Regions from separate parts of the Desulfosporosinus meridiei DSM 13257 genome, predicted to be linked through region 2. Evidence: riboswitches for the same ligand, from Rfam matches in the RefSeq annotation. Region 2 holds a riboswitch; each other region holds the start of a gene.
What was found. Region 2 has a riboswitch for cobalamin ahead of DESMER_RS17015 (ABC transporter ATP-binding protein). Riboswitches for the same ligand answer to the same signal wherever they lie in the genome.
Positions count from the first base shown of each region.

Region 1: linked by a shared signal. The riboswitch ahead of DESMER_RS02455 (ABC transporter substrate-binding protein) and the one ahead of DESMER_RS17015 (ABC transporter ATP-binding protein) in region 2 are both predicted to bind cobalamin.
Region 3: linked by a shared signal. The riboswitch ahead of DESMER_RS17500 (energy-coupling factor ABC transporter permease) and the one ahead of DESMER_RS17015 (ABC transporter ATP-binding protein) in region 2 are both predicted to bind cobalamin.

Region 1 is NC_018515.1:529,897-533,179, forward strand. It holds gene metH (methionine synthase) at 1-1,336, shown strand, start outside; cobalamin riboswitch at 1,580-1,774, shown strand; gene DESMER_RS02455 (ABC transporter substrate-binding protein) at 2,009-3,283, shown strand, end outside.
Region 2 is NC_018515.1:3,684,296-3,687,578, reverse strand. It holds gene pdxR (MocR-like pyridoxine biosynthesis transcription factor PdxR) at 1-814, shown strand, start outside; cobalamin riboswitch at 946-1,119, shown strand; gene DESMER_RS17015 (ABC transporter ATP-binding protein) at 1,185-2,723, shown strand; gene DESMER_RS17010 (energy-coupling factor transporter transmembrane component T family protein) at 2,704-3,283, shown strand, end outside.
Region 3 is NC_018515.1:3,799,787-3,803,069, forward strand. It holds gene cbiQ (cobalt ECF transporter T component CbiQ) at 1-353, opposite strand, end outside; gene DESMER_RS17495 (energy-coupling factor ABC transporter substrate-binding protein) at 350-646, opposite strand; gene DESMER_RS17500 (energy-coupling factor ABC transporter permease) at 643-1,434, opposite strand; cobalamin riboswitch at 1,778-1,964, opposite strand; gene DESMER_RS17510 (ribonuclease J) at 2,033-3,283, opposite strand, start outside.

The DNA.
Region 1 (3,283 bases), 1.7 Mb from region 2:
TTTCGAAGTGATTGATCTAGGAGTCATGGCCTCTTGCGAAGTAATACTTCAGGCAGCTAAAAGAGAAAAGGCTGATATCATAGCTCTGAGTGGGCTGATTACGCCGTCACTAGATGAGATGTCGAATGTGGCAGAGGAAATGGAGCGGCAAGGGTTTAATATTCCCCTGATGATTGGCGGAGCAACAACTTCTAAGACTCACACAGCCTTAAAGATTGCACCCAAGTATTCAAAGGGAGTCGTGTATAGCGTCGACGCTTCAAAGGCTGTAGAAGTTGCCAAAAAGCTGGTGGATAGGAATCAGCGAGATGGCTATTTGACCCAATTAGGGGAAGAATACCAAGCTATACGAGAAAACTATGGGAAAATTGAACGCAAGATGGTACCCCTGGAAGAAGCTCGAGCAAAGAAATTTAAACTGGATTGGACTAAGGAGCATATAACGATTCCTAACTTGATTGGAATCAAACATTTAGAGAATTTCCCGATCAGGGAGCTAAGAAACTATATTGATTGGTCGTATTTCTTTGTTGCCTGGAATATGGGAATGGCGTATCCGAAAATTATGAAGGATCCTAAATACGGCGAGGAAGCTAAAAAACTTTTTGAGGATGCTAATCAAATGTTAGATTTAGTAGAGCAGGAAGGCATACTGACAGCCAATGCCGTTTTGGGTATTTTTCCAGCAAACTCTCTAGGTGATGACCTTGAACTTTACCATAATGGCAGGGTCACAACCTTCAATATGTTAAGGCAACAAGCGGTTTCCAAGGAGAATGTCTATCGATCCCTTGCCGATTATATAGCTCCTAAGGAGAGCGGGATAACGGATTATTTAGGTGGATTTATTGTGACGACAGGAATAGGCGCTAAGCAGTATGCAGAGAAACTCAAAGAACAAGGGGACGACTACGGAGCCATCATGGTCAAACTTCTGGCCGATCGGTTAGCAGAAGCTTTCGCAGAGTTATTACATCTTCAAGTGCGAAAGGATTATTGGGGATACTCTCCTGATGAAAGTACAAAATCTATAGCAGCGTTAACAGAATCATTTAGGGGGATCAGGCCGGCCTTTGGATATCCTTGTCTCAGGGATCATGCTGAGAAAACAAAGCTTTTCCAACTTTTAGAGGGAGAACGGCATACGGGTGTCACGTTAACAGAACATTATATGATGGACCCGGTTGCTAGTGTGTGTGGGTTGTATTTCGCTTCTGAGGAGGCCGACTATTTTGATATCAACAGGGTCGATAAGGAGCAATTGGATGATTATGCAAGGCGTAATCAGAAAGGTCTTAAAGAGATCGAGAAGATGTTAGGTACTATTTTGAGATAAAATAAAGAATAAGGAAGAGAAGGTCTGTATCAAAATTTAGTTTATAGTTTGATACAGACCTTTACGCTACAGGTAATCATCTTCGATATAAAAAAGTGTGCTCCTCTATCATATGCTTGTTTGGTGTGCATTGATCAAAAAAGAAAATAATGCTAAAATTCCGAAAAGGCTATTGAAAAAGAAAAAAGGTTATGCTAACCTGTAAAAAACGCAAGTACAAGTAATTTTCTATATATCAAAGTAATTGAATAATTAGGAATAAGTGATTTTTTCTCTGAGGGGAAGAAATTGAAAAGGGAAGTCAGTGGAAGCTGACGCGGTGCCCGCCACTGTAAGAGGGAGTCAACTTACATAATGTCACTGGGGAACTATCTCTTGGGAAGACGTAAGCTGATGATGAACTTAAGCCAGGAAACCTGCTTATTTCCAGGTCAGAACTGCCTACGGGAATGTTAGGGGGTGTTTGAGTGTATTTGGGAGTACTTTTATTGTCAGATACCAGCTAAACCTTTTACCTTAGATGGGGTAAAGGGTTTTTGTTTTTTATCATTAGCCAAGATAGCTCTAGTTGCACTTTGCTGGTCGCAGTTTTAAGGATATCACATAGATGGATCTACTATACGAGGGGAGTAGCCATCTTGTGCATTCAAATAAAAATTTGGGGGTAAATGAATGAAAAGAAAAATATTTCGATTTTTCATTACCGTGGTCACCATGACCACAATGTTAGTCGGTTGTGCAGCCAGCCCAACCGCAACGGTTCCAGCAAATAAACCAAGCAGCGTCATCATCGCAATTCAGCAAGATGCCGAACCTGCAGCAGGTTTTGACCCGATCACAGGTTGGGGATCAAGTCAGAACGATCCATTAATTCAAAGTATCCTGGTAAATGTCCAAGATGACGTTTCTATTGCGTGCGACCTTGCTACAGAATATTCCGTCTCTGATGATGGATTGGTCTGGACATTTAAGATACGTCCCGATGTGAAATTCACTGACGGCGTCGCACTCACAGCAAAGGACGTTGCCTTTACTTTTAATACCGCTAAGAAAACCGTATCCTCGCGAGACCTTTCTATGTTTGAAAAGGCTGAGGCTATTGATGACACTACGGTGAAATTAACCCTAAATAAACCCTATTCACCATTCATATATATTGTGGCGTGTCTGGGTATTGTGCCTGAACACGCATACAATTCTGCCTACGGAACAAATCCTATCGGCTCCGGACCTTTTATGCTCAAACAGTGGGATAAAGGCGAGCAGGTAATTTTTGAAGCTAACCCTGACTATTATGGCAAAGTATCAAAAATGAAGCAGTTGACAGTTGTGTTTATGACCGAGGAAGCGGCGTACGCAGCAGCTAAGGCTGGACAGGTAGACATTGCTTATTCCAGTGCTTCTTTCACGAAAACTCCGATTCCGGGATATGAAATCGTAGATTTCACAACCACTGATCACAGAGAGTTGAATTTGCCGGTGATACCTGCGGGAAATATGGTTAAAACAATAAACGGTGACAAAGAAGTTAAAGGGGGTAACGATGTTACCAGCAATCTGGCGGTGCGCCAAGCTATGTCCTATGCCATAGACAGACAAAAAATAGCAGATATTGTTTTTAATGGCTACGCAACTCCGGCGTACAGCGCCAGCCCGGGCCTGCCCTGGGAGAATGAGGCTGTTAAAGTAGAGTATAATCCTGAAAAGGCAAAATCTATCATGGAGGCCGATGGCTGGGTCAAGAATAAGGACGGCATATATGAAAAGAATGGTCTTGTTGCCGAAGTCACAGTAACCTGCATGGCTGAAGCCACTCGCCAAAGTATTCTAATGGCTGTTAAAGAAATGTTGGATAAGTTTGGAATCAGAATTAATATTAAAGGTGGCATGCCATGGGAAGAAATCGATCCATTGACCTATTCCGCCCCTAATTTGATTGGCGGAGGA
Region 2 (3,283 bases):
AGTTTTAAGTCTACCCTGTTCGGGGAAATTATCATTAGAGCTGTTGGAGGACTTTATAGTTCGCTATCGGCCAAAATTGTTTTATAGTATACCGACCTATCAAAATCCCACCGGAAGGGTTATGCCGGCGCAGGAGCGCCAAGATCTGATAAACTTGGCCAAACGTCATCGGCTTGTTATCGTGGAAGATGATCCCTATAGTGATCTGTATTATGACCAAAAGCCCCCTCAGTCTCTTAAAGCTTTAGATTCTTACGGAGGAGTTGTTTATTTAGGGACATTCTCCAAAATTCTCTTCCCCGGCTTACGCACCGGCTATCTGGCAGGCCCGCCTGTTTTGATTAACCGCCTTGCCTTGGAAAAACAGTATATAGACCTCCATTCCAACAACATTGCCCAATGGTTGGTGACGATGTTTTTAAATGAAGGAAAGTTGGCTCCGCATCTGGAAACTGTGCGCAGGGAATATAAAAAACGCCGAAATGCAATGACTAAAGCTCTCCAGCGTTTGTGTGCCAACGATCTTGAATTCACTGTACCCGAAGGTGGATGTTATTTTTGGTGTAAGTTAAAACAAGCGGGCACTTCCCAGCGACTCCTCCATGAAGCAGCCAAGAACCGAATTTCTTTTGTGCCAGGAGAAGCATTCTATACAATGCCCACTCAGGATAAGGAACTTCGCCTTTGTTTTACCGCGCATAATGAAGCGGTTTTACTGGAAAGCGTCCAGCGCTTGGCCAAATCCTTAACCCAAATAACAAAAAAGAATCAAGACAATGATGTATCACCAAGTTCAGTATGGCCGATTATTTAACCTATAGAAATCTATTGTGCATAAATTACAGAATTATGCTGTATCCATCAGCAACAAGATGGGTTAAATACAGAGTGATTTATGTAACTTTTATTGACAAACTAATCAAATTATTCTATCATAAGTCTAATAGAATACATTATTGAATAGGTGCCCGCAAGGGATAATAGGGAACCAGGTTAATAATCCTGGACGGACCCACCACTGTAAGTAGATGTTGAAAATGTACATTTGCCACTGGGTAACTGGGAAGGCGTACATTCTAGTCTATAAGTCAGGAAACCTGCCTATGAAATATTGCAAAAGGACAAAGGTAAAGTTCTAGCTTATTAAGCTGGGACTTTTTTTAATTCAAACTTTAGGAGATGTCATGGAAACGATTGCTAAGATTAAAATTGAAAAACTAGTCTTTCCGCATGAAGAAAAACCAGCACTAAAAAACATCGATTTTGAGATTGTTAGGGGAGATTTCATCGTCATTACCGGAGGAGTAGCTTCTGGAAAATCCATTTTACTACATACTATAACAGGCGCAATCCCTCACTATCATGACGCGGACTTAACGGGAAAAGTCACAATCATGGGGCAAGATATTAAGAATATTCCTCTTAATAGAATGTCGAATTATGTGGGATACATGATGCAGGAGCCCCAAAATCAAATTATTAGTTTGGATGTCTACGAGGATATTGCATTTGGCCTCGGCAATCTGGAAATCCCCTTAGAGCAAATGGATCAGAGGGTTAAAACCGCCTTGCAACTTGTCGGTTTAACGGGCTATGAAAGCCGACAAACGGCTGCTCTTTCAGGTGGTCAAGCCCAACGAGTCGTTCTGGCTGGTGTTTTAGCCCTCAATGCCCCTATTCTAATTCTAGACCAGCCGACGGCTGAACTTGATCCACAAGGCCGCAATGACCTTTATAAGCGGTTAGGTCAGTTGAATAAAACTCAGAATTTAACCATTGTTTTAGTCATGGATCGAATTGAAGAAGTCCTCAACTATGCCAACAGAGTCCTCTATATTCGAGCAGGTGAAATTGTTAAAGAGTATTTACCAGAAGCATACTACATGGAGCAAATGAAGCATCGAAGAGGAAGGATAAAACACCTCTCCTCCTCCAACAAGGATCAAAGTAGGCCCAATGAAATTATTGCAAAAATTTCGAATGTCACCTACCTATACAAAAACAATTTACTAGGTTGTGAAGATATTAATTTAGAAATCTATAAGGGCGATTTTTTATCAGTTATTGGTTTAAATGGTTCCGGAAAATCGACCTTGGCTAAGCTGATTATCGGTCTACTGAAGCCCTCAAAAGGCGAAATTAAAGTGTTTGACCAGCCTTTGAATAAAGGGAAACTGGCAGAGATCCGTTCCCAGGTGGGATTTCTGTTTCAAAACCCTGACTATCAGATCTTTGCAAGCACCGTAGAAGAAGAAGTTGGATTTTCTCTGAAGTTAAGGGGGGAACAAAATGAAGTAATCGGACAAAAGATTGATGAGTCTCTCAAGTTTGTGGGACTACTGGATTATAAGAATATACACCCTCATCGCTTAAGCCGTGGTCAGCGCCAGCTTTTAGCATTGGCCTCCATCCTCGTCAGTGATCCAGAGTTCATTATTGCCGACGAACCAACTTCAGGTCTTGACGAAAACCAAGGGTATATGATCATGGACAAACTCCGTCACTTATCAAAAAATGGTCACACAATCCTACTTATATCCCACGACTTGACCATGGCAAAAGACTATTCCAACAGGCTAGTCGCCCTGCATAAAAATCGTATTCAACTTGATATATCGAGAAGAGATCTCGATCAACATCTTGATACACTTAAAGCCATTGGTTTGAATTTTCATAACCCTATTTCTTTCAGGGAGGTGGAAGATGGGTCTCTCCAAGCTTGATCCCAGAACTAAGCTGGCCTGGTATGTTCTGATGATCAATTTTTCACTGATTAGTGGGACTGCTGTTCAGTTAAGTATTGTTTTATTAGTGGAGGTTATGGCCTCGCTAGTCTGGATGGGTTCCTTAAAGCGGTATAAAGCCATGATTGTGATTTTATTGCTTTTAGGACTTCAGATATTGGTCGTACAGCTGATCTTCTGCCGAGAAGGCGTTCTAATCTACCAATGGGGCATTCTGAAAATATACAGTCAAGCCCTGCCACTAGCAATCACCGGTATACTCAAGGCTAGCATTATTGTTTTGGCAAGTATGCATTTTTTCACATCTTCCTCACCCCAAGAGTTTACCTTGATGCTGATAAAATTTAAGATCCCTTACCGATTTGCTATGTTGGTAGGACTGAGTGCCCGATTCCTTCCACTCATGAAAGCTGAATATATATCAATAATTGATAGCCAACGTGCTCGGGGTCTCAAAATGGAAAGTGCATGGGACAATCTCAAAGGTATTTTTCCAACCTTTCTGCCATTTTTATACCGCTCAGTTCGACGCGCCACTG
Region 3 (3,283 bases), 120 kb from region 2:
AGAAAGAGATTAATAGCTGTGATTAAATCAGGATAACGGATCCCAATAGTTATGCTAGTAAATGTGTGAGCAAACCAGTATCCAGAAGGATCGGTAGAGAGGGAAAATGCAATAGTCAAAACGCTAATTAAGAGAAAAGAAAGAGGAATTGCTAAAAGCTTTGCTAAAAGTCGAGTTGGGATGCCTGCTTTTAGTATAATTCCTCCTGACATTAAAGCCAATACTAATAGAGGGGTAAGCATTGTTTCAGACATAAGACAAATAATCATCGTAAGAATTGCAAAAAGTGACTTTTCTAAAGGATGAATAGTTGCTAGTTTGTTGTTATAAGCGTATGAATCTATAGCTATCACGCTTGATCCCTCTTATTAGCCATCTGTTTACCCTTCGAGTACCCTAGATAATAAAAGACAAATCCACTACCTATTGCTGCCTGCAAGGCAAACAATAAGGATTCAATCTCACCGCTAGGTGGCTCCCATATAGACTCAAACCAAGGAGTGTAATCAGCATTAAGTTCCATAATTGCATCTGAAGCCAGACCGTCTGCACCACCAAACTCTGAACCTCTCGCTATATATAAGGGAAGAACGGCCAATAACACAACAAACAGAAGAATTACCATGTTTTTGGTGAAGAGTTTCATGCCTCTTTTACCCCCCGTTTCCGTTTCATAGAAGATATGGCGTTGCCAGTGAATGCACTTAGAACCTGTAACTCTTTTTGACTATATGCCATGAGAATATTAAACACCATAACTGTGAGTAGTCCTTCACTTATCGCCAAGGGAATCTGAGTGAAGGCAAAAATGCTCATAAACTTAAGTATCGAGGCAGAGACACCTGAAGCTGCAGGAAAAGCTAACCCCAACTGAATTGAAGTAGTAATATAGGTCATCAAATCACCTAAAGTTGCAGCCATAAAAATTGACAACCATTGGGGTGCACCAAGCCTTTTTAAACCTCTGTAAATGCCGTAGGAGACAAACGGACCAACAATTCCCATGGAAAAGGTGTTTGCTCCTAATGTAGTTATTCCTCCATGTGCTAATAATAGCGCCTGAAAAATTAAGACGATCATCCCTAAGACTGACATTGCTGCGGGCCCAAATAAAATAGCGCCTAAGCCTACACCCGTGGGATGAGAGCAGCTGCCAGTAACAGATGGAATCTTCAAGGCAGACAAAACAAAAGCAAAGGCTCCTGCCATCCCAAGCAGCATCTTCAAATTAGGATAGAGTGTAACTGTTTTTTTGATGGATCGTACACCGGCAAGAACAAAGGGAATCATAACTATCCACCAGAAAGCCGCCCAATTAAAGGGTAAAAACCCTTCCATGATGTGCATCGCATAGACATTATTAGGGAAAAGCATATATATCGACATAACATAAGCTACCAACAACCCAATATGCTTTGTTTTTCGTATACTCATAGTTTTAACACTCCTTTTCACGTTAAAACGTAAAAACTCTCTGTAGTTTCTAATAAATCAAAAACAAGGTCTTCTGATATCTTCACCCCTCCTCAACTAAAAAAATAAAGAGACAACCTTACTTTACTCTCTCTGATAGACAGTAAAGTAACGGTTATCTCGGACGGTGCGTTCTCTTCCGCTTTCAAGTCGCATTCGCATGTTTGAAAGCAGATCCCGCTTGAACAAGACACTAACCTGCAGGTAGTTTCCCTCGAGAAACTATATGTACGATAAAAATAATCAAAGCCCCCCAAGAATGGAGGGCTGAATTAACAAAATCCCTGCCACCCATCCATCGTGAGTTAAAGCATTCAAGCAATCAGGTCTCCTGGCTAAGGTTCCTCGTTCTATGCCTCCTTCCCAAGTTTCCTCAGTGGATATGGCAAAGAACTCCCCGTTACAGTGGCGGGACCGCGCCGGAATCACACCGGCTTCCCTGTTTTTTGATTTTTCAGCAAAGAAAAATCATTTGCTCGAAATATTTGATTATTATAAATTTAACACGAATGATCTTTAACGTCAAGTAAGATTTAAAAAGACTTTGTCAACTTGCTACCTATTCTACTTCTTGAATAATTGGCAAGATCACAGGTCTGCGGCGAGTTTTTTCGTAGAAATGCTTACTTAAAGTATCTCTAATCTGGTTCTTGAAGACAGCCCATTCAGTAACCCTGTTTTCCCTGCAACGAGCCATGGTTTGTTTAACTTTTTGTTTGGCTTCATCTAACATGGTTTCGGACTCCCGAACATACACAAATCCACGGGTTACAACATCGGGTCCCGATACTATAGCGCCGCTGGCACGACTTATAGTCATGACGACAATAAGAATACCGTCTTGGGAAAGCTGTTTGCGATCTCGCAATACAATATTCCCCACATCTCCGATACCCAACCCGTCGATTAAGACTTTACCAGCCATGACTTTGCTGCCTAATGCCGCCCCATGCCGAGTAAATTCAACTACGCCGCCGTTTTCAGTAATGAAAATATTTTCTCTGGGAATGCCCAGCTGTTCTGCTAATTGGGCATGTTTGATTAACATGCGATACTCTCCGTGCACAGGCATAAAATACTGCGGGCGAACCATGCTCAGCATTAGTTTCTGCTCTTCTTGGCTTGCATGACCCGAGACATGCATACCTTCAGCCGATTCGTAAATCACATTAGCACCCAGTTTGAACAATTGGTCAACAGTCTTAGCAACTGATTTCTCGTTACCCGGAATAGGGCTCGCTGAAATGATTACAGTATCCCCGGGTTGAATCGCGACATGCCGATGATCATGGTTAGCCATTCGAGTCAAAGCAGACATCGGCTCTCCTTGGCTTCCTGTTGTTAAAATACAAGCCTGATTCCCCGGTAAGCCAATAATCTCATCAATATCAATTAGGGTTCCTTCCGGGATATCCAGATACCCTAGTTCTTCAGCAATTCCAACAATATTAACCATGCTTCTTCCCACCACTGCTACTTTTCGGTTTGTGTTTACAGCAGCAGTAATCGCTTGTTGGAGTCGATAAACGTTCGATGCAAAGCTAGCTAAAATAACACGATCTTTGGCATTCCGGAAGGCTTCATCAATCATTTCTCCGACATGACTTTCAGATGGAGTAAATCCAGCTCTTTCAACATTAGTACTGTCAGACAGTAAGCATAGAACTCCCTTGTCCCCCAGCTCTGAAAATTTATGAATGTCTAGTATCTCACCTGACACAGGGGTATGATCCAGCTTAAAATCTCCTGTCACAACAACAGTTCCTAATGGGGAATGGATAGCAATCGAAACCGAATCCGGTATGCTGTG